3 regions of the Solibacillus sp. FSL R7-0668 genome follow, and region 3 is predicted to be linked to each of the others. Evidence: riboswitches for the same ligand, from Rfam matches in the RefSeq annotation. Region 3 holds a riboswitch; each other region holds the start of a gene.
What was found. A riboswitch is a leader RNA that binds a small molecule or an ion and turns the genes downstream of it on or off. The one in region 3 is predicted to bind cobalamin.

Region 1: another riboswitch for cobalamin. It lies ahead of MKX47_RS05670 (hypothetical protein); the one in region 3 lies ahead of MKX47_RS08005 (ABC transporter substrate-binding protein).
Region 2: another riboswitch for cobalamin. It lies ahead of MKX47_RS02520 (ABC transporter substrate-binding protein); the one in region 3 lies ahead of MKX47_RS08005 (ABC transporter substrate-binding protein).

The regions. Positions count from the first base shown of each region.
Region 1 is NZ_JBBOUU010000001.1:1,216,096-1,221,325, forward strand. It holds gene MKX47_RS05660 (metal ABC transporter permease) at 1-152, shown strand, start outside; gene MKX47_RS05665 (Fur family transcriptional regulator) at 152-562, shown strand; cobalamin riboswitch at 659-838, shown strand; gene MKX47_RS05670 (hypothetical protein) at 1,009-1,563, shown strand; gene MKX47_RS05675 (ABC transporter substrate-binding protein) at 1,553-2,503, shown strand; gene MKX47_RS05680 (bifunctional adenosylcobinamide kinase/adenosylcobinamide-phosphate guanylyltransferase) at 2,571-3,113, shown strand; gene cobS (adenosylcobinamide-GDP ribazoletransferase) at 3,125-3,898, shown strand; gene MKX47_RS05690 (histidine phosphatase family protein) at 3,871-4,467, shown strand; gene MKX47_RS05695 (bifunctional adenosylcobinamide kinase/adenosylcobinamide-phosphate guanylyltransferase) at 4,419-4,847, shown strand; gene MKX47_RS05700 (ECF transporter S component) at 4,834-5,230, shown strand, end outside.
Region 2 is NZ_JBBOUU010000001.1:523,460-528,689, reverse strand. It holds gene MKX47_RS02530 (adenosylcobinamide amidohydrolase) at 1-674, opposite strand, end outside; gene MKX47_RS02525 (FecCD family ABC transporter permease) at 674-1,672, opposite strand; gene MKX47_RS02520 (ABC transporter substrate-binding protein) at 1,662-2,609, opposite strand; cobalamin riboswitch at 2,792-2,976, opposite strand; gene MKX47_RS02515 (amino acid ABC transporter ATP-binding protein) at 3,055-3,810, opposite strand; gene MKX47_RS02510 (IS110 family transposase) at 4,216-5,230, opposite strand, start outside.
Region 3 is NZ_JBBOUU010000001.1:1,658,249-1,663,478, forward strand. It holds gene MKX47_RS07995 (pyridoxal phosphate-dependent aminotransferase) at 1-231, shown strand, start outside; gene MKX47_RS08000 (histidine phosphatase family protein) at 182-712, shown strand; cobalamin riboswitch at 883-1,071, shown strand; gene MKX47_RS08005 (ABC transporter substrate-binding protein) at 1,269-2,282, shown strand; gene MKX47_RS08010 (FecCD family ABC transporter permease) at 2,304-3,311, shown strand; gene MKX47_RS08015 (ABC transporter ATP-binding protein) at 3,311-4,102, shown strand; gene cobJ (precorrin-3B C(17)-methyltransferase) at 4,153-5,230, shown strand, end outside.

The DNA of each region.
Region 1 (5,230 bases), 440 kb from region 3:
CGGTATTAATCGGATTAGTTAGCGCATTTTACTTAAACTTAGCGCCAGGTGGTACTATTGTCGTTACATCTATTATGATTTTATTAATCGTGATTTTCATGAAAAAAATAGTTTTAAAATTTTCAACTAAGGTGGAAGGGGAAGAAGCATAGTGAATACAATACGCGCGTGGGAAATATTAAAAGACAATGGCTATAAAAAAACAGATAAACGAGAATTAATTTTAGGTATGTTTGCGGCTACGGATAAATATTTGACTGCCCGTGATTTACTGCAAGTGCTGAAAAAGGATTTCCCAGGCATGAGCTTCGATACAATTTATCGTAACTTAGCAACATTTGTTGAATTAGACATTTTAGAAGAAACTGAGCTAGGTGGCGAGCGCAATTTCCGCATGCATTGTGAATCGGATCATCACCATCATCATTTTATTTGTCGTGATTGTGGGAACGTCAAGGAGTTATCCCTATGTCCAATGGAAATGCTCGGTGAAAAGCTGCCTGGCTATGCAATAGAAGCACATAAGTTTGAAATTTATGGTAAATGTCCAAACTGCTTATAAAGGTATCAATTTTATGTTTTTAAGCTTGAAATTGATGTGAAATTAAAAACTATTTGCATAATTTCAACAGTATGATAAAGTTAGTTTTACAAATTGAATAGTTTGCAAGAAAGAGATGCCTTGTGCATAAATGGGAATTCGGTGTAAATCCGAAGCTATATCCGTAACTGTAAGCGTAGATGAAAGTAAGTAAAATGCCACTGCTAAAAGCGGGAAGGTGCTTATGAGTAAAGTGAAACGCGAAGCCAGGAGACCAATCTTTTTCTGATCGTAACACACCTCTTCGGAAATAAAGAGAATGTACGGCAGCCATACATCAAACAAGCATGTTTACCTATGTATTTTTTGATTTTATGAAGCCATCCATTTTCTGGGTGGCTTTTTTTCATGCCACTTTAGTTTTCTAGAAGTAATGAATTTGAAGTTTTGAAGTGAGGTTGAGAAAGTTGAAGAAGGATATTCGTTATTCATGCTATCCATTCATGCGTGAAAAATGGAACTGTGTTGATTATGAAATTCGCACAGATTCATTAACGACACGTATTGGGGCAGTTATTCCGACATTGGTGGATGATGCACATGGCCAAACGGTATTAGAAGATATACGTATCATCCAGCCACTTGCTTATCACGTAAATGGTTCTGTACGCGGAAAATTAGCGATTACAGAAAATGACTTGCATTGGTTAAGTGATCGCTATGATTATTATGTCAGTGAAGTAAAAGATGCGATTCAGCAGTTTTTATTACCTCAAGGGGTGGAAAGCGCGGCTCGTCTTCACATTTGCCGAAGTGAAGCGAAAAAATCCTATCGCGCATTACATAAAGTAAGCGAAGAACGAGAAGTTCCTGAAATTTTATTCGACTTTTTAGGCTTACTTGCCAATGTATTGTTTGTGATGGCTGTGTATATGAACAAGCAACACGAATGTGATGAAATTGTCTTCATCTCAAAATCGTATCCAATGAAAAAGAAAAAGGAGCAAAACAATGAACTTTAAAATGAAATGGGTTGCACCTGTTGCTGCAGCACTACTTTTAGCAGCATGTGGAGCAGACGAAGAAAAAGCATCAAAGGATTCAGCAAAAGAGCCAGTTAAGCAAACAGAGGTGGATGGACCATACACAGTTGTAGATGACCGTGGGATTGAAGTAACGTTTGAGGAAGTCCCAAAAACAATCGTATCCTTACAGCCAAGTAATACTGAAATTTTATTTGAATTAGGCGTTGGGGATCAAATTGTTGGTGGAACAGATTATGATACATATCCAGAAGCAGCACAAAAAATCGAACGTGTTTCGACATCAACCGTTATTAACGCGGAACGTATTGTGGAGTTAAATCCAGACGTAGTCGTAGCGTATACAGCTGGTGATGAGGCGCAAGTTACACAGTTAGAAGATGCAGGCTTAAAGGTATTTGTCATCGCATCCGCTACATCTTTTGACGATGTCTACACAGATATCATTCAGCTTTCTGAAGTCATGGGCATTGAGGAAAAGGGAAATGAAGTTGTGGCAGATATTAAAGATCAAATTGCAGCAGTTCAAGAGAAAACAGATACAGTTGATACAAAGAAAAAAGTATACTATGAAGTATCACCAGCGCCAGATATTTGGACAACGGGTAATAACACATTCCAACAAGAAATTATGAATACTGCCGGTGTTGAAAATATTTTCGTCGATCAAGAGAGCTGGTTAAGCGTAACGGAAGAAGATGTCATCGCACGTAATCCAGAAGTAATTATTACACCAGCAACATATATGGAAAATGCAGTGGATGAAATTTTAGCTCGTGCAGGCTGGGATCAAATTCAAGCGGTTTCAAATAAAGCGGTTGTGTTAGTCGATGGTGATGTGATGTCTCGCCCAGGGCCACGTATTGGTGAAGCGGTAGAAATTATGGCAGAAGCCGTATACCCAGAATTATTTAAATAAGCTTATAATAAAGGGGCATGCCTAATTTTAGGTATGTTCTTTTAGTTATTTGCAAAGGTGGAGTAAAATGATCTTTATAACTGGCGGAGTACGTAGTGGTAAAAGTGCCTATGCCGAACAGCGCGCCCTAGCTTTGGGAAATGATAAACACTATTACTATATTGCCACGGGAGTCGCATTTGATGAAGAAATGAAAAAGCGAATTATGCGTCATCAGGAAGACCGCATGCAGCAAGCAAGCCATTGGACAACCGTGGAAATGCAAGCGGTAATACCTCAACACATCCAGCTATTATCATCCGATGCGGTTGTTTTATTTGAATGTGTGACGACATGGCTTTCCAATGTTCTCTATTTAAGTGAGCAGGAAAAAAATCGTAGCGAATATATCAAGAGCTGCATCGAATCCTTACAAAAGCAATTGTTAAATTGGCAAGTTCAAGGTGTTACAATAATTATTGTATCGAATGAAGTATTAGACGAGCTCCCTTCAACGTACGAGGAAGTGAATCATTATCGCAAGTTATTAGGGCATTTGCATCAATGGCTTGTGCAGCATAGCCATGAAGCTTATGAAGTACAGTTTCAACTCGTACAACGATGGAAATAGGAGGGAGCAGGTTGAAAAATGCAAGTCAAGGTTTCTTATTAGCATGGCAGTTTTTTTCTTTCGTACCGATAAAAAAACAATTCGATATGAATAAAAGCTCCATTACGTGGATGTATGCGAGTTTGCCGCTCATTGGTTTAGCCATCGGGTCACTGCTAAGCGGTGGGGCGTATGTACTTATGAGCTATAGCGATATTTCCGATTTATTATTGTCGATTTTACTTGTAGTTGGCATGGTCATTTTTACTGGTGGCTTACATTTAGATGGCTTTATCGATATGTGTGACGCCTTTTTTTCATATGGTGATAAAGAAAAGCGGTTGCAAGTACTAGATGATCCTCGCACAGGCGCTTTTGGTGTGTTAGGGATTGTCTCCTTGCTGTTATTGAAGCTCGGTTTTGTTTATGAAGCACTCGTACAGGGGCAGCTAGCAATGCTTGTGTATATTGTCATGATTCCTTATATTGCGCGCATCGGGATGCTCGTATATTTTGTAACAATGAATACGTCGAAGCAAACCGGTTTAGCTGCTTATTTTAAAGCGCAGGTAGTTACAAAGCAGCTTGTGATTTATAGTGCAGTGCTGTTTACACTACTAAGTGCAGCGCTGCTATATACGGGAATTTATAGCTTCTTTATTTTAGTCGCCGTAATGTTCGCTGTAGTTGTCGTTTACCGTAAATGGTCATACCGGAATTTTGGTGGTATGAGTGGAGATTTACTAGGGGCATTAGGGGAAATACTGGAGGTTATGCTATGGTTAACGGCGTTACTGTGCATTTAATTCGGCATGAGAAAACGGATGCTAATTTGAAGCGGAAGTATATCGGGTGGACGGATGAGCCAATTGTTGAGCAAGTGGAATTCTCACCATTCGTACAGTCCGAATTCATTTATGGTAGTGACCTCATACGCTGTCAACAAACAGCGAACGGTTATTTTCCAGAGGCGACATTCATTGCACATAAGCAGCTGCGCGAGCTAAACTTCGGAGATTTTGAGATGAAAACGTATGAGCAATTGCAGCATGACCCCATTTACAGGGCATGGATTGATGACCCATACAATGTAACACCGCCAAATGGTGAAGACTTCGAACAATTTAAGCAAAGAGTAATTTCGGCATTTATGGAAATCGTGGAAGCGCAACAAAACTACATATTCGTTGTCCATGGCGGCGTAATTCGGGTGCTTCTTTCTCAATTGGCATCTGAAGAGAAAATGTTTCAGCAAGTAATGGCCCAGCATCGGATGGTTTATACGCTGCATTGGGATTCACTTGAAGATTTGAAAGGAGGTGCGAGATGCACGTCATACTCGGAGGCGCACATAACGGAAAACATGCGTATGTAGAAAGAACAATCCAATCGCTCGAACAAAGTGAAGTCGTCTATTTTAAAGGGAAATTACCAGATGCAGCGTATGATAAGATTGGAAAAGTGCTAGTCATTAGTCAATTTGAAAAGATTGTCGTCCCATTTTTAGATCAGCCTGAGCAAATTATTGCGCAGGAAATATTCGAGCAAATTGAACGGCTGACGAAAAATAACGAGTTGTATTGTATATGTAACGATATGAGCCGTGGTGTCGTGCCTTTAGAAAAAGAGGCGCGCCAACTGCGAGATACTTGTGGACGTTTGTATCAATTATTATGTGCGCATGCCGATACAGTTACGCGCGTATGGTACGGTATTCCACAGCAACTAAAAGGAGAACATTATGGAGAAAACTAAATTACGATTGATTATTTTAACGGCTTTAATTGCCGCGATTTGTGTGATTGGCAGCTTTATTAAAGTACCAGTAGGAATGATTACAACGGCCGCACTTGATTCGGCCCCAGCATTTATTAGTGCCGTATTTTTACCCCCTGTTTTTGCAGGAGCAGCCGGTGCATTTGGACATATTGCCACAGGATTCACTTCAGGATTTCCACTTGGTGTCTTTCATGGGTTAATTGCGATTGAGATGTTTGTCATCGTCGCTGTTTTTGCATGGCTACATCGAAAAGGCCATCACTTTTTGAAATGGATTTTTGCGATTGTCGCGAATGGCATTCTTTCACCGTTACCGTTTTATTTCTTAATTTCGCCCGCATTTTATCTTGGTGCGTTGC
Region 2 (5,230 bases), 1.1 Mb from region 3:
TCATGTGGCAAGCCATATGCGCGCACTTCGCCATCTTCTAACAGTAGTAATTCATCACAATATAACGAGGCTAAGTTGATATCGTGGAAAATCGACACAACCGTTAGTCCATGCTGTTCTACTTGCAGACGAATCATATCTAAAATTTGCTTTTGATGCGCGATATCTAGATGATTCGTTGGTTCATCCAGCAGAAGGAGCTCCGAGTTTTGAGCCAGTGCCTGTGCGATAAATACACGTTGCTGCTCGCCGCCAGATAAAAACTCTAAATAATGCTCCTTGTAGCGCGTAACACCGGTGCTTTCCATAGCATGCTGTACCATCTGTTCATCCACATCTGACCAAGTCGAAAAAAAGCCTGTTTGATGGGGGTAACGACCTAGTGAAACCGCATCATAAACACGATTTGAAAATGTACTCGCATTTAATTGTGGGAGCACCGCCATTTTTTTGGCTAGTTGCTTCACATCATAGCTTTTAATCGGCTGATTTTCGATTAATACTTCACCCGTAGTGGGATTAATAATGCCGCTAATCATTTTTAATAATGTCGATTTTCCGCTACCATTCGGACCTAGTATCCCCAAAATTCGACCTTTTTTCACGTGAAACGTCACATTTTTCACAACACTCTTGCCGCTATAGCCACCGCTTAAGTCATTTACCTGTAACATTATGCAACACCCTTTCTACGTTGCTTAAAGAAAATATACGCAAATACTGGTGCACCTATAAAGGACGTAATGACACCTATCGGCAATTCGATTGGCGCGATAATCGTACGCGACACTAAATCACAAATTACGAGCAAACTCGCGCCATTTAAAAACGAAAGGCTGAGCAAATGTCGATGATCTGCACCAATTAAAATACGAATCATATGCGGCACAACTAACCCAACAAAGCCAATCGTTCCTGACGCCGCAACCGCAGCACCCGTCAAAATCGAGCCTCCTGCTAAAATCATATATTTACTACGCTTTACATTGACTCCTAAATATTGCGCGCGCTCCTCACCGTAAACCATTGCATTTAGCTCGCGACGATTCAGCCAAATAATTAATGCGCCAATGATCATAAACGGTATAACCATTCTCACATAGGGCCAGCCACGCATCGACACACTACCAAGTAACCAGCCGATAATTTCACGCAGCTGCTCGCCCGTCAATGCTACCATCAATGAAATACAGGCACCTAAAAATGAACTAAAAATAATTCCAGTTAAAATCAATGTTTCCATTTTCATCGTACGGTCTACTAAACGAGCAAACAGAAGCACGATGACAATTGTTATCGCCGCGCCTAGCATACTAAAGATTGGGAGCGTAAACGAGCCAAGGAATGGAATCGAAATACCTAAAAAAATCGTCATTACAGCCCCAACAGAAGCTCCCGAGGAAACGCCTAGTGTATACGGGTCTGCTAATGGATTTTTCAGCAAACCTTGGAAGGCAGCTCCCGCAATTGCAAGAGACGCACCAATTAATGCCGCTAAAATAACACGTGGCATTCGTATTTTCCAAAGAATGCTGTAGGCAACGGGGTCTGTCGTTTTATCCCACAGAGTAGAGAGCGGAATGTCGACCGAACCAAATGAAATCCCAATCCACATACTCGCTAAAAGTAATCCAATCGATAAAATATAGGCGATTGAATATTTACTGTTCATTAAATACCTCTGGATAAATAGCCTCCGCGATCGATTCAATGCCCTCCACTAGACGTGGACCTTGACGACTTGTCGTATCCGCATCCACTAATTTTACGTTGCTGTTTTTCACCGCAGTCATCTCTGCATAGGCATCATTTGTTGTAAGTTCCTCAATATCATTTTCATACGTCGCTAAAATAACATCTGGGTTACTGCTGACGAATTGCTCAGCGCTATACATTGGCCAGCCTAGTTCGGGTACAGCATTTTCCACATTTAGTACTTCTAACATTTCATTAATAAAGGTATCCTGCCCTGCTGCATAAAGGTCAGGGTCTGTACCAACAACGATAAATACCGACTTTTCTTCTAAGTCTGCCACCTTCACTTCGATTTCTTCAATGTCTTCTTTCATTGAAGCGATAATATCGTTCGCTTCTTGTACCTTATTTGTCAAACGCCCAATTTGCTCAATCGTCGTATATGTTTCTTCAAATGTTTTAGCATCTTTCACAACAAATACCGGAATCCCAACTGCTTCTAGCTGTGCAATCGCTTCTTCATTAAAGCTATACATACCTGATTCATGCGCCAATACTAAATCGGGTTCTAAGGCAATGAGTTGCTCTAAATTAAATTCCATGCCGCCAACCTTTTCCTTCGTTAACGCTTCCTCTGGGTATGTGTCATTGTCAGAAACACCAATAATTTGATCGTTTAAGCCTAAGCCAAATAAGATTTCTGTATTTGATGGAACGAGTGAAATAATACGCTCCGGAGCTTTTTTGATTGTAATATCTTTGCCTAATGCATCCATTTGTGTAATTGGAAATTGGGCTTGCTCTGTTGCCTCGGTAGTTTCATTTTCTTTTACTTTGTCTGCTTCTTCCTCGCCGCATGCTGCTAATGCTACTGTTAATACGGCTACTGAAGAAAGTGCTTGCCATTTTTTCATTGTAAAACTGCCTCCTTGGATTTAGAAAACACATCTACTGTGCTCATTGTTTCATAAGCCCTGATCACCTGTTATTTAGCAAAAAGAAAAAGCCCCACCTCATATGAGAAGGAAGCTTTACGTATGCAAATAAAATTCAACTAACCGGAACTTATCTGCCACATCCTATCCTCGTAGGCGTATCTTTGGGCATTATAAAGGCAGGTCTCCTGGCTTATGCGTTCAAACGTTTAATAGCGCCTTCCCGTATGATACAGTGGCATCATGCTTTAAACTCGCATTTACAGTGGCGGGACCGCATCGGCATTTAACCGATTTCCCTATTACTTCTTATTGTTGAATAAGAACCTTTACAATCGATATGAAATTTATCTTTTATTATAGCGGATAAATTTCGTTTTGTACGCAAACTTATACTTATTTTCAGATAATTCCTCTTAATTCATTAAATATGATACGTGTATTCTTCTGGTAGGACGCGGCGTAGAAATTGCTTTGTGCGGTCTTCTTTTGGCTGCACGAATATTTCATGTGGTGAGCCCTCTTCGATAACATGACCACCATCCATGAAAATTATCCGGTTGGCCACCTCCTTAGCAAATGACATTTCATGTGTCACTACGAGCATTGTTGTCCCTTCTTTTGCGATATCCTTCATCACCGTTAGCACTTCGCCAACCAATTCTGGATCGAGTGCAGAAGTGGGTTCGTCAAATAAAATAATATCTGGATTTAAGGCGACCGCGCGTGCAATACCGACACGCTGCTGTTGGCCTCCTGATAGCTGACTTGGGTAAGCATCATATTTCGCCGATAATCCGACTTTATCGAGCGCTGTTTTCGAAATGTCATAGGCCTGATCCTTTTTCATGCCGCGCCCAATAATTAAACCTTCTGCCACATTTTCAAGCGCAGTTTTATTATTAAACAAATTATAATTTTGAAAGACGAAAGCCGTTTTTTTACGAATAGCCAAAATATCCTTTTTCGAGGCTTTATGTAGATCCACCGCAATTTCATCAAAATGGGCAGTCCCCACATCTGCATGCTCTAAAAAATTTATGCAGCGTAGCAAGGTCGTTTTCCCTGAACCACTCGGCCCTAAAATGACAACTACATCGCCTTTAGCTATCGTTAAATCGACCCCTTTTAACACTTCATTTCCACCAAAAGTTTTATGCACATTTTTTACTTCCAGCATGCTATCCCCTCCCTCTATAAATGTTGATATATCAATGGTTTGCACCGTTTTCGAGTGTCCAAAAAATATTTTTCGACACGTACATCTATCGTTATTTTGTAATTCTTGATTTTTTTTACAAACAGTCCGTACGCTTCGCTATAGGATAAACCAGTAAATGGTAATTATCCCTCTGATCCTGTGCGCTATATCGATGCACTTTTGGATCTCTGCGTTGCTTATGATGACGGACCCTCCCATATCTCTAGGCGTCTGATGCGCGTACATTCCTTCGTTCGGTCTATTCATAAGGCAGAGGCTGGCGATGCTCCCTTAGGGACTCTTTGCGATTCGCACGGTCGAATGGTGGAAATAGTGCCGGCTTCTCCGTGTCATCCTCTTGTTTGTGACTTCTGATGGTGTCGCTTACGCAGCCGTTTGAAGCTGGGTGAAATCGTTCATCATTTGGTCTGGATTAAAATAAATTTTCTTGTTACACAAGGCATGTAAAATCTTCAGTAACTTCCCACACAGGACGACAATCGATTGCTTTTTACGCAGTGGATTGTTGGTGCGTGTGGTGTAATGTTCGTGTAACGCTTTAAACGCTAGATTATGTTGAATCAATGGCATCATGACACGGAATAGGAGGGCGCGAAGTTTGCGTCTTCCACGTTTAGAAATCCGTTTTTGTCCGGTTTGTTTACCTGAAGAGTTTTCACGCAATGTGAGTCCCGCGAGTTTGATTAATTGGCGTGGATGCGTATATTGCGTGAGCGAACCGACTTCTGATAGTAATTCGACAATCGTGACATCGCCGATTCCGGGTACAGATGCTAGGTAGTCATAATCCGTCATTTGTTTCGCTAATTCCGTTAATTGTACAGTCAATTCATCGAGCTGTGCCTGCATTAGTTTCACTTGAGAAAGCAGTGTGGCGATTTCATAACGGGCCATCACCAGTCCTTCCGTCAGTCCAATTGAATGAGGTGCCAGTTCGACTAATTGTTTCGCTTTCGGTAGTTGAGGACTTTTCATCCCGTCTACTTGGCGATAAAGGAAGAGCAGTTCTTCCGGTGTTTTCCCTTGAATATCCATTGGCAGCGGCGTTTTTTCCAGCACCGCATACGCCATTTTTCCAAAATTTTTAAAGACTTGTGTAAACTCTGGGAAGAAACGGTCTAACCAACGAATGATGCGGTTTTGAAGGGCGTTTAAATCCTCTTGAATTTTTGAACGCAACGTCGCACCATTTCGTAATTCCGCTTCCACGCCTTCTAAAAGACGAGGATAGCTAAAGCGTCCATCTCGCATTAGACGGGCGATGACAAGCGCATCTTTTTGGTCATTTTTCGTCTGCAGGTTGTCGTCGAGTTCTTTCGAGCGATTGACGTGCATCGGATTGACCATCACAAACGGAATCCCATAGTGTGTTAAAAAC
Region 3 (5,230 bases):
AATTTCTTATTGTTTAAACTTCCCGAGCAATATGATGCCGACCATTTTTTCATATACTTATTAAAGCGGGGAATTGTGCTTCGGCATACGAAAAATTATGCGGGCTTGAATGGACAATGGTTTCGAATTGCAGTAAAAACAGAGGAAATTTGGGCGCGTTGTCAGAAAGAGATGGATCATTATGTCAAAAATTATTCGCTATTATCGCCATTGTCAAACGAGCTGGAATGAACATCAAAAATTGCAGGGCTGGCTGGATTCGCCATTAACGAACCGGGGAATAGCGCAGGCAAAGGCCGTCGAATGGCAGCCGGACATTGTTTTTAGTAGTGATTTGCGGCGGGCGATTACATCTGCTGAATGGATGTTTCCATCAAAAGAAATTCAGCAATGTCGTGCGATTCGGGAAATCTATTTAGCGGATTGGCAAGGGCGGTACATTGTACAATTACAGGAGGATAAAAACTATCAGGCATACAGTCAACATCCGGCATCCTTTATTGCACAAGAACAGGAATCTTTTGAAGCGGTAACGGCGAGAATGCTTCATTTTCATCAACAAGTATCCGCATTGCCGTACGAAAAAATTGCGGTCGTAACACATGGCATGGCCTTAGCCTGCTTGTTGACGGCATTACATGGCGATGAAATTGAAAATGTTTGGGGGTATATGCTGGGAAGTGCCCAGTATGAGGAAATTTCTTTGTTTTGATGCCGATAGAAAATTTATTACCTTATACAGAATAAAATATTTAAGTAAGCGAATTTTTAGTTTTCTTAACTTATACTTCTATTTTGTGAAAATTCCGATATGTTATTTTTGGTTTTTTTTATGGTATGGTATTGTTCGTACAAAATATTACATAGTTGTGTAATGTACAAATTGAATAATTAACATTAGGTTCTTTTTTACAAAGATTAATAGGGAAATTGGTGAAAAGCCAATACAGCCCCCGCTACTGTAATCGCCGATGAAATCAGATAAAATGCCACTGGAAAAATTTCTGGGAAGGTTTCTGAGAGTAAAGTGACGCGAGAAGTCAGGAAACCTGCCTAACTGTTATAGCAATGGACCTTCGGAGGGAAGGGGACGACTAGTTGAAACGATTATTTTTGCTAATGGAGGAATTTTATATTTCAGCCATTATTTTTGCGGAAGTGAATCAAGCATTGGAGAAAATATTCCAAATGTTTACTAAGTATCCCAGCTACGATTGGTCGGGGTACTTTTTTTGTGCCCAAAAATCGACAAATTGGAGGAAAAGAACATGAAAAAAGGAAAATGGGCATCATTATTGACAGTGTTGATGCTATCACTTGGGCTCGCTGCATGCTCAGGAGAAAGTGAAGATGTGAAGGAAACAAAGGCATCTGAACAAACGAATCAGCAAGATGAAAGCGTTGTTAAGGAAGCGCATGGCGTAACAATTACCGACAAGGATGTAACATTCACAGACTCTCGTGGACAAGAAATTACGATTGAAAAAAATCCGCAACGTGTTGTTTCGGTTTTTAACTCATACTTAGATATTTGGATGGCGAGTGGTGGTGAAGTTGTGGGGACTATCGAGCCCTCAGGTGACAAGCCAGTACCAGGAACTGAAAATGCTGAAATCGTTGGAACACTTGGTGCAGTAAGCTTAGAAAAAGTTTTATCTTTAGAGCCTGATGTTGTAATTGTTAACGGGAACTCTGCACACCATATGGAATTAGTACCAAGCTTTGAGCAAAATGGTATTAAAGTGATTGCGTTAGACTTTGTTTTTAAAGCAGATTACTATAAATTAGCGCGTGTCTTTACGGCACTGACAGAGCGTGAGGATTTATACGAAGCAAATGTAGCACAGGTGAATGAAGCCATTGAAAAAATCATTGCGGAGTCACCAACGGATAAAAATTATAAAGTGCTATTAATGATGGCAAGTGGTAAATCAATTACAGCACGTGGGACAGATTCCTATGTAGGAGAAATGTTAAAGGATTTACATACGACGAATATTGCGGATGTATCGAACAATTTATTAAGCGAAACCTCATTTAGTATGGAAAAAATTATTGAAGAGGATCCAGACTTCATTTTCGTTCAAACAACAGGAAGTGATATGGATGTTGTATACGATAAATTAAAGCAAGATGTAGAGTCAAATCCAGCTTGGGCATCTTTACAAGCAGTAAAGAATGATCGCTACATTTTCTTACCAAAAGATATTTATATGTATAAAGCAAACCAGCGCTACGCAGAGGCATATGAAGGTTTAGCACAGCACTTATACGGTGAATAATCGAATTCGTAGGTGAATCGGATGACTACAACAGAAAAGGTTGAACATAAAAAGCACCGCTTATGGGCATTAATTAGTTTTGCCATTTTACTTATTATTAGTATTTTTGTAAGCATTGGCTTTGGGGCTGTGAAAATCGGTCCTATGGAGATTGTTCATATATTGTTGCATAAGCCTGAGGGGATGCAATATCAAATTATTTATAATGTCCGTCTCCCTCGTACGATTGTTGCAGGGCTTGTTGGGATTTCGCTAGCATTATCGGGGGCAATTTTACAAGGGATTATGCGAAATCCATTGGCAGGACCAAACATTATCGGGGTATCCTCAGGTGCAGGGCTTGTAGCATTAGTTATTCTAATGCTCTATCCCTCACTGTATTATTTTGTTCCATTTGGTGCATTTTTAGGTGCATTGGCAACAACACTCTTTATCTATGCACTTGCATGGAAGGATGGCGTATTACCGACACGAATGATTCTAGCAGGTGTTGCCATTTCCTCCTTATTAGGTGCGGGTATCAATTCCTTGCTAACTTTTTATCCAGACCGTGTCGCAGGCGCAATTCACTTCTTAGTTGGTGGATTATCAGCAGTAACATGGCAAGATGTTTTACTTGTTTTACCGTATTCTTTATTTGGCATTGTGTTGCTCTTGATGATTTCAAACAAATTAAATATTTTAATGCTGGGTGATGAGGTGGCAACAGGGCTTGGATTAAATGTTGAACGAACACGCTTTTTATTCATTGCATTATCTTCATTGCTCGCAGGGAGCGCGGTCAGTGTGGTTGGTCTACTTGGTTTTGTTGGATTAATTGTGCCACATATTGCACGCCTCTTTGTTGGCTCGGATTATCGATATTTATTTCCAGGATCGATTCTGTTAGGTGCGGGAGTGCTGATTTTATGTGATACGCTCGCTCGGACGATGTTTGCACCGATTGAAATTCCAGTAGGGATCATCATGTCGGCATTAGGCGGACCATTTTTCTTACATTTATTAAGAAAACGTGAGGTGAAGCATTAATGGGAATTACGACAGAAAATCTCATTGTAAAATATGGAGAAAAATTTGCACTAAAAAATGCAAACTTCACCGTAAATGATGGAGAAGTCGTGACAATCATCGGTCCAAACGGTTCAGGGAAAACGACGCTCATTAAAGCGATTACCCGCTGTGTGAAAATTGATGCTGGTAAGATATTACTGAACAATGAGTCATTGCAAGCAATCCATACAAAAAAAATTGCACAAGAAGTGGCTATTTTACCACAGAAAAAAACGATAACCGGTGATATTCGCGTGGAAACACTCGTATCATATGGGCGTTATCCGCATATGAAATTTGGAAAGCGACTAAAAAAAGAAGATTGGGATATTGTTGACTGGGCACTTGAGAAAACAGGCTTAATGCATTTACGCTACCGCTATGTAGAAACATTATCTGGTGGTGAACAGCAACGTGCATGGATTGCGATGGCATTAGCCCAACGTTCAAAAATATTAGTGCTCGATGAACCAACGACCTTTTTAGATGTTTCGTTCCAGGTTGAAGTAATGGAGCTCATAAAGGAATTAAACGAGACATTGAAAATAACGGTTGTCATGGTGCTCCATGATTTAAATCATGCGGCGCGTTATTCAGATAAATTATATGTGGTAAAGGATGGGGAGATTCTAGTACAAGGTGCACCACGCGATATTCTTCAATCCCCGCTATTACAAAAGGTCTTTCATATTGATTCTGAAATTTATGAAGATATAAGAGGCGATAGTCCATTTTTCATTCCATACAAATTAGAAAATCGTGAAGAGTAGCTTCTTCACGATTCATTTTTTATAGGATAAGAAAGGTAGAGGTGTTATTCATGCAAAAAGGTAAAATTTACGTTATTGGCTGTGGTCCTGGCGCATATGGACAATTAACAATCGATGCGCTAGAGGCCGTTCGTCAAAGCCATATTATTATGAGCTACAAAACATATACGGAGCTACTATCGGATGTCCTTACAAATCAAATAATTATTCCAACCGGGATGACAGAAAATGTTGAGCAGGCATATGATGCCATTGACAAGGCTTTAGAAGGAAATACAGTTGCGATTTTATCGAGTGGTGATGCTAGTATTTATGGAATGTCGGGTATGCTATATGAGGCGCTTCATGAGAGAAATGAAACAACGATCGACATTGAGATATTGCCTGGAATTTCGGCTTTAAGTGCCTGTGCCAGCTTAGTTGGTGCGCCCTTCATGCACGATCATTGCGCAATTAGCCTCAATGAGAAAACAACCCCATGGGAAATTATTGAAAAGCGTATCGAAGCGGCGGCAATGGGGGATTTTGTTCTCGCATTTTATAACCCGAAAACAGGCTATCAAACACCCCAGTTGTTAAAAGTGCAGGCAATTTTATTGGCTTATCGCAATCCTAATACACCTGTAGGCATTGTGCGCGGTGCATTCCGTACGTTCCAAGAAGTTCATGTAACAACGGTTGAAAAGATGCATGAGCAGGATATCGGAATGGTCACTACTATTTTCATTGGCAATCACCATACCTATTTGAGAGATGGCGTAATGGTTACACCACGTAGCTATCAGCAAAGCTTCACGATTGGAGAAAAGAGGGAGGTTGCCCCGGTAGAGCAAGTGTCAAGTCCTACTGTAAGTACAGCAAGAATAGTAAATTTACCAAAATTTGATTCAATTTTTGAAGTAGCGATTAGTCCAGGTGTAGCTAATAAATTTTACAGCACGCAGCAGCTTGCAACGCTCTCACAATTAATTGCAGATAAGGGTACGATTGAATATACCGCGGATCATAAAATGATTGTTAAAGTACCAACGGATGATCCAAAACCTTTATTAGAAAAGCTAGAGCAAGCACAGTTTTTAGTGTCGCCAGTGGGGCATGTCGTAAATATTAAAGCATGTGATTTTTGTC